Regions from separate parts of the Parasedimentitalea nitratireducens genome, predicted to be linked through region 1. Evidence: riboswitches for the same ligand, from Rfam matches in the RefSeq annotation. Region 1 holds a riboswitch; the other holds the start of a gene.
What was found. Region 1 has a riboswitch for thiamine pyrophosphate ahead of thiC (phosphomethylpyrimidine synthase ThiC). Riboswitches for the same ligand answer to the same signal wherever they lie in the genome.
Positions count from the first base shown of each region.

Region 2: linked by a shared signal. The riboswitch ahead of thiB (thiamine ABC transporter substrate binding subunit) and the one ahead of thiC (phosphomethylpyrimidine synthase ThiC) in region 1 are both predicted to bind thiamine pyrophosphate.

Region 1 is NZ_JBYAXC010000022.1:9,809-13,430, reverse strand. It holds gene AC2T28_RS24090 (FAD-dependent oxidoreductase) at 1-493, opposite strand, end outside; gene thiC (phosphomethylpyrimidine synthase ThiC) at 490-2,301, opposite strand; TPP riboswitch at 2,422-2,542, opposite strand; gene AC2T28_RS24080 (FCD domain-containing protein) at 2,624-3,622, opposite strand, start outside.
Region 2 is NZ_JBYAXC010000001.1:928,424-932,045, reverse strand. It holds gene AC2T28_RS04745 (thiamine/thiamine pyrophosphate ABC transporter permease ThiP) at 1-402, opposite strand, end outside; gene thiB (thiamine ABC transporter substrate binding subunit) at 378-1,355, opposite strand; TPP riboswitch at 1,387-1,493, opposite strand; gene aroC (chorismate synthase) at 1,710-2,813, shown strand; gene AC2T28_RS04730 (MerR family transcriptional regulator) at 2,896-3,312, opposite strand; gene AC2T28_RS04725 (cation efflux transmembrane domain-containing protein) at 3,385-3,622, shown strand, end outside.

The sequences.
Region 1 (3,622 bases):
CTTGATCCGGTGCTGCGGTGCCATAGTGAATTGTGGCTCCCTGTTCCTGAACACTGCGGGTCAGATCAATTAAGGCTTGGCGTGGGTCAAGATGGGCTTCGTCTGCAAAATACAGAGCTTGATTGAACCGCCCAGCCAGAGCTGGTTCGAGAGCTGTGATCTCCTTGCTGTCGATAGCTTGGTGGCGTTCTGTCCGTCGGGCAAAACGGGTCAACTCGGCATGGTCGCGCAGGGGCGCAACAACCAGTGTTCCGCGCTGATCGACATGCGTGATCTGCTGCCACCAATCAATGGCCCCTGACCCCAGCCTCACCACTTCGGGCTCGGCCGTTTCACCCTCGCACCACGGCGCCAACATGCCCCCGGCGAACCAGGAGCATGGGTTGTCGGATGGTGCGCTGCCGGTCTCGTACATCGTGACAGGCAGCCCGCGTTTGGACAGCTCATAGGCGCAGGCGAGACCGGCTACGCCTGCACCTGCGATGGTGATCATTCGGCGGGTTCCGACTTAGCACTGTCGACCGGCATATAGAGATCTCCGCCTTCACGGAATTTCTCGGCCATGGCCTCCATGCCTTCCTTCTGTGCTTCGGTCCGGATGTCGTGGGAAATCCGCATCGAGCAGAATTTCGGCCCGCACATGGAGCAGAAATGCGCGACCTTGTGGGCCTCTTTGGGCAGGGTCTGATCGTGGAATTCGCGTGCTGTATCTGGATCCAGTGACAGGTTGAATTGATCTTCCCAGCGGAATTCGAATCGTGCGCGGCTCAGCGCATCATCGCGACGCTGCGCGCCCGGCAAGCCCTTGGCCAGATCAGCGGCGTGGGCGGCGATCTTATAGGTGATCACCCCGGTTTTCACGTCATCGCGGTCTGGCAAGCCGAGGTGCTCTTTGGGTGTCACATAGCAGAGCATCGCGCAACCAAACCAACCGATCATAGCAGCACCGATACCAGAGGTGATGTGATCATAGCCCGGCGCAATATCGGTGGTCAGTGGCCCAAGTGTGTAGAACGGTGCTTCGTGGCAGCACTCCAGCTGCTTGTCCATGTTCTCTTTGATCTTGTGCATGGCCACATGGCCCGGCCCTTCGATCATCACCTGACAGTCCTTGGCCCACGCGATTTTGGTCAGCTCACCCAGGGTTTCTAGCTCGGCAAACTGTGCCTCGTCATTGGCATCGGCAATGGAGCCAGGACGCAACCCGTCGCCCAGGCTAAAGGCCACGTCGTATTTGCGGCAGATGTCACAGATTTCGTCAAAATGCTCGTACAGGAAGCTTTCCTTGTGGTGGTGCAGGCACCACTTGGCCATGATCGAGCCACCGCGCGAGACAATCCCAGTCACACGCTCAACGGTCATCGGAACCATGTGCAACCGCACCCCAGCGTGGATCGTGAAGTAATCCACGCCCTGCTCGGCCTGTTCGATCAGGGTGTCGCGGAACACTTCCCAAGTCAGGTCTTCAGCAATGCCGTTCACCTTTTCCAGCGCCTGATACATCGGCACCGTGCCAATGGGCACCGGGCTGTTGCGCACAATCCATTCGCGGGTGTTGTGGATGTTGCGCCCTGTCGACAGGTCCATCACCGTGTCTGCACCCCAACGGATTGACCAAACCAGCTTATCGACTTCTTCCTCCATCGAGGAGCTGACAGCCGAGGTTCCCATATTGGCGTTGATCTTTACCAGGAAGTTCCGCCCGATGATCATCGGTTCGGATTCCGGGTGGTTGATGTTGGATGGGATAATGGCGCGCCCTGCTGCGATTTCATCGCGGACAAATTCTGGCGTTACGTGGTCGGGAATATTGGCACCGAAATCATTGCCATCGCGATGGCATGGCGCGGTTTCCAGCAATTGGTTTTCGCGGATGGCGACATATTCCATTTCGGGGGTGATGATGCCAGCACGGGCATAAGCCAGCTGTGTCACCGCCTTGCCATCCTTAGCCCGCAAGGGCCGTGGGCGCACTGGGAACTCGGGAGTCAGACGGTCTCCTTTGACAAACCCGTTGTCAGCAGCGGTGATTTCACGGCCCTCGTATTCTTCAACATCACCACGTGCTTCCACCCAAGCGCGACGCTGTGGTGCCAGGCCTTGGCGAATATCGGTCAACACGTCCGGATCTGTGTATGGGCCTGAACTGTCGTAAACCGGCAGCGGTGCCTCTCCTGCGGTGGGATGCACAGAGATTTCGCGCATTGGAACACGAATTTCGGGATGCAGGCTGCCGTTCACATAGATTTTGCGCGACGCAGGCAATGCGCCCGTAGTGATTTTGGGATTAGGGACGTTCATATCGGTGTGCTCCTCAAGCTTGCACTTAAAAAGACACCAGCGGATTTTGGGCTTGGGAAACACCTGCGGGCCGGACTTCGGGCCCACATATGGTTGCGCAATGACGTGAGGACCAAAGCCCAATATGCGCACCTAGCTTCCTACGCCAGTATCAACTGGGTCAGGTTCAAAGGGTCGCGACACTGAGCATTTGCTCTATTCGCCTCTCAGTCCCTTGCTTGGGACTCCCCCGCGTGCGGATTTGGTAGCCTATAGATTGTGCGGAAACAAGATCCATTCTTGGGCGGGTTTAATTTCCCACCTACTCGGCAAAGTCTTGTCCCTACCCCAACAAACGTCGCGCTGTTGCGACTTCGTGCAGGTGATCCTGTTCGCGCAGTTTCCGTAGGTTTCGCAGAACATAAGCCAGATGCTCCTGCATCGCCTCGCTTGCCTTATCAGCGTTACGGTCAGCTATCGTCTCGATGATCTGAGTGTGCTGCTTGTGAATGGTGGACTGATCGCTGCGCATCTCCATGTGCTTGTTCAGCCACTGGTTTGTGGTTCGCGAAAACACCGGGGCAAGGGCCGCATCGATCAGGGGATACACCGGGTTTTGTGAGCAATCAGCAATCAGACGGTGAAGAGCGGTGTCCAGCTTGCTGTAGTTTGTAGGCGCATTGTCAGCCACAACTGTCATCTCGTCCAGCTGTTCCATCAGGGCATTGCGTTGTTGTTCACTTGCATTTGTCGCGGCCTGAACGGCGGCATGCTTTTCCGTGATCAACCGAAGCTCATACACAGATTCAATGGACAGCGGGTGCCGCAACACGACATCGACCAACTGCTGGGGATCACTACCAGCAACGTCGGAACCACCCAGTTTTCCAGCTCCCGCCGGTTCAGCGAGGCCGGGTTTCAGCGCCTGATGAAAGGCTTGCCGGTCAAAGGTGAAGTCACCCGTTTTGCTGACAATCTCGATAAAGGCAGAGGCATCCTCGGCATTTGAACACAGCCGTTTAAACGAAGCCTTTAGATAAGGAGCCATGACAAGCTGCAACGCATAGTGGGTTTGGCTTAGGAAGAAGTTGTAACACCCATCCAGGATCACCCGGTTCAGCGTTTCAAACCCAACTAAAGCGCCCGCCACGTCTTCGCCTGCAACTGACTGTTTGAGAATGCGAACCGCCTGGAGAAGCGCAACCTTGTCGCTGTTTTGGGCTTTCTTTCGGGCCAGCAGAACCGCCTCTTGAAAGAAGACCAGCCAGTAATCCAGCAGGTGGCCAGCATCACGGTCTGCGATCTTTTGCAGCCCAGGCACCAGAAGGTCCGCCATCACATT
Region 2 (3,622 bases), on a different contig from region 1:
CACGCCGTGCAGCCCATAAATCTGCACCGGCTCAAGCCCAAACAAGGATAAAACATCACTGATCCACCCTGCCCGACCAAAAACCTGCAGCAGCCCAAGAATTGCAACAATAACGGGGAGGATAAACGGCGCGCCCAACAGGGCAATCAATAAGCGCCTCCCGGCAAAACGCCGCCGCGCCAGCGCGCGCGCCACCGGAATGGCCAGCGCCACACTCAGCCCCGCCGACAGGCAGGCCTGTATCAGGGTAAACCGCAACGCGGCCCAATCGGCACTGCCCAGCCCACGGCCAGGTTCAGCCCGCAGGACAACCGCGGCAAGCGTGCCAAAGATCAGCGCCGCCACAACAAGGGCAGCGCCGATCCCAGCTCGAGCGCTTACTGGCTGAGCGCAGTCAGCCATTCGTCCAATGCGGCATCACGTACCGCAGCAGCCTCATCCTCGGCCAGCAGCAGGGACTTACCCGGCTCAACCAGAGTTTCAAAACCTGCTGGCAGGCCGTCGGCAGGTGTTACCGCTGGGTACATCCAGTTGGTGGTTGGAATGATCGACTGGAACGCATCCGACACCATAAAGGCCAGGAACTGGTCAGCCAGTTCGGGCTGGTCGCTGGCGGCCAGTTTCCCGGCAACCTCAACCTGCATGTAGTGACCTTCGTCAAACACGGCTGCTGCTTTCGAAGAATCTTCTTCAGCAATCAGGTGGTAGGCAGGCGAGGTAGTGTAAGACAGCACCATGTCAGCCTCACCTTCCAGGAACATGCCGTAAGCCTCGGACCAGCCTTTGGTCACGGTGACTACGTTGTCGGCCAGATCAGCCCAGATCGCCGGGGCTTCATCGCCATAGGCTGCCTTGACCCACATCAGCAGGCCCAGACCGGGGGTAGACGAGCGTGGATCTTGGATCACGATCTTCTTGTCGCTGGCGGCCAACTCTTTGAAGTTGGCAGGGGCCGCAGCATCGGCGTTGTGCACAAACGAAAAGTAGCCCCAGTCGTAGGGAGCAAAGGTTGCGTCGGTCCAGGTCACGGGCAGCGCATAGTCGGCAGTGACCGAGTGATCCGCAAACAGGCCGGTGGCCTTGGCGGCGGCGGTCAGGTTGGTGTCCAGCCCCAGCACAACATCCGCGTCCGAACGCGCACCTTCCAGCTTGATGCGTGCCAGCAGGGCGGCACCGTCGCCTGCGCCAACCAGTTTCAGGTCACAGCCACAGACCTCTTCAAAAGCCTTTTCCACTGCAGGGCCGGGACCCCAGTCGGAAACAAAGCTGTCATAGGTATATACGGTCAGTTCAGGTGCGTCGGCATAGGCCGCCGTTGTGCTCAACAGTCCCGCTGCAATCACAAGATACTTCATGGCATCCTCCATTGCGGCGACGGGCAAGGGGGATGTGCTCCCAGACCTTCCCTCCGCCGGTGTTAGCCGGTTCAGGTTCAACGGGTCCGCCAATGATGGCATCTCAGCGCAGTGTCCCACGCACCCCGAGGTGTGGCCGATACCTATGCGCCCCCCCGTGCAAACACAAGCAAATCCCAGGCAAGGCCTTACCACTTCGACAAACTGGAGTGATCCGCCCTTCTTCTGGTCATAATTTTTCCGGGGGAGCTGTCGCAGACGGCGGGGCCAGCGGCCCATACAGCCACAATTGCGCAAAACCCCTTGAGAGCCAGCCGCCACACCGCTAAGCACATCCCGCAAAGGAGCCCGCCCATGTCAATGAATAGCTTTGGTCATCTTTTCCGAGTCACCACCTGGGGCGAGAGCCATGGGCCTGCGCTGGGCGCCACTGTAGATGGCTGCCCGCCAAACGTTCCGCTGGACGAGGCGATGCTGCAGCAGTGGCTGGACAAGCGCCGCCCGGGGCAGAACAAGAACATGACCCAGCGCAATGAACCGGATGCCGTAAAAATACTGTCGGGTGTGTTCGAGGGCAAAACCACCGGCACGCCTATCCAGCTGATGATCGAAAACACCGACCAGCGCTCCAAGGACTATGGCGATATCGTCAACACCTTTCGCCCCGGTCACGCCGACATCACTTATTATCAGAAATACGGAAACCGCGACTATCGTGGCGGTGGGCGCAGCTCAGCCCGTGAAACTGCTGCCCGTGTGGCGGCTGGTGGCATTGCCCGTGAGGCGATCAAGATGTTGGCCCCCGATCTGGAAATCAAAGGCTACATGGTTGCGATGGGTGAGCTGGATATTGACCGGTCCAAGTTCGATTGGGACGCCATCGACCAGAACGATTTTTGGATCCCTGATGCGGATGCGGTGCAGCAGTGGGAAGACTATCTGCAAGGCCTGCGCAAAGAGCATGACTCGGTTGGGGCCGTGGTCGAGGTTGTCGCTCGTGGCGTGCCTGCGGGAATCGGAGCGCCGATTTATGCCAAGTTAGACACTGAATTGGCCTCGGCGATGATGTCGATCAACGCCGTCAAGGGTGTTGAAATTGGCGAAGGCATGAACGCCGCGCGGCTCAAAGGCTCGGAAAACGCCGACGAGATTTTCCGCGGCAATGACGGCGCGCCTGTGTATTCGTCGAACCATGCGGGCGGCATTCTGGGCGGTATTTCCACCGGGCAGGACGTGGTGGTGCGGTTTGCGGTGAAACCAACCTCGTCGATCCTGACCCCGCGTGCTTCGATCCGCAAAGATGGCTCTCCGGCTGAGGTGATCACCAAGGGTCGCCATGACCCCTGTGTTGGCATCCGCGCGGTGCCAGTGGGCGAGGCGATGATGGCCTGTGTAATCCTGGATCAATTGCTGCTGCATCGCGGGCAGATTGGTGAAAACCAAGGTCAGATCAGCTGATATTAGGCTCTAATAAGGCAGATTTAGCCTCAATCTTAGAAATCTATCCTTGGCCCGGCACCGTCGGGCCGCGCCTTCTCTCTTAGCGATGATCCCCAGCACATTGGCTGTGGTCACCCAGCGCCGTCAGCACCTTACAACATCCGCCATTGCCTCCGTCACACAGATGGCTGATCCGCTCTAGTTCATTTGCCAACTGTTCCAGCTTGGCAATCCGTTCACGCACATTCAGCAGCTGGCTGCGCGCGATCTGATCTGCTTCGGCGCAGTCATCGCCCAGCTGCCCATCCAGCCCCATCAAAGCCCGGACGTCGTCCAGGCTGAACCCCAGATCACGCGCGTGTTTGATAAAGCCCAGCGCGTCCATCCCGGCCTGATCATAGCGCCGCTGGTTGCCGACATTGCGCCCTGGCTCGGCCAACAGGCCAATTTCCTCGTAATAGCGAATGGTCGGAACCTTGACCCCAGTGGCCTTGGACATTGCGCCGATTGTGTACATCAAAAACCTCTTGAAGCTCTAGTGGCTAGAGCAACTACATTGACCTCGGATCAGAACGAAGGACAAGAGACAATGGCAGGATGCTGCAACCATAACGCCCAGTTTGACGGCGTATCAGCAGACTACAAACGACGGCTTTGGTTGGTGATTGCCATCAACGCTGGGATGTTTGGTGTGGAAATGAGCGCAGGGCAGATGTCCGGCAGTCAGGCGCTTAAGGCAGATGCGTTGGATTTCCTGGGTGACGCGCTGACCTATGGCATTTCGCTGGCGGTGATCGGTGCATCACTGCGTACTCGCTCACTTGCTG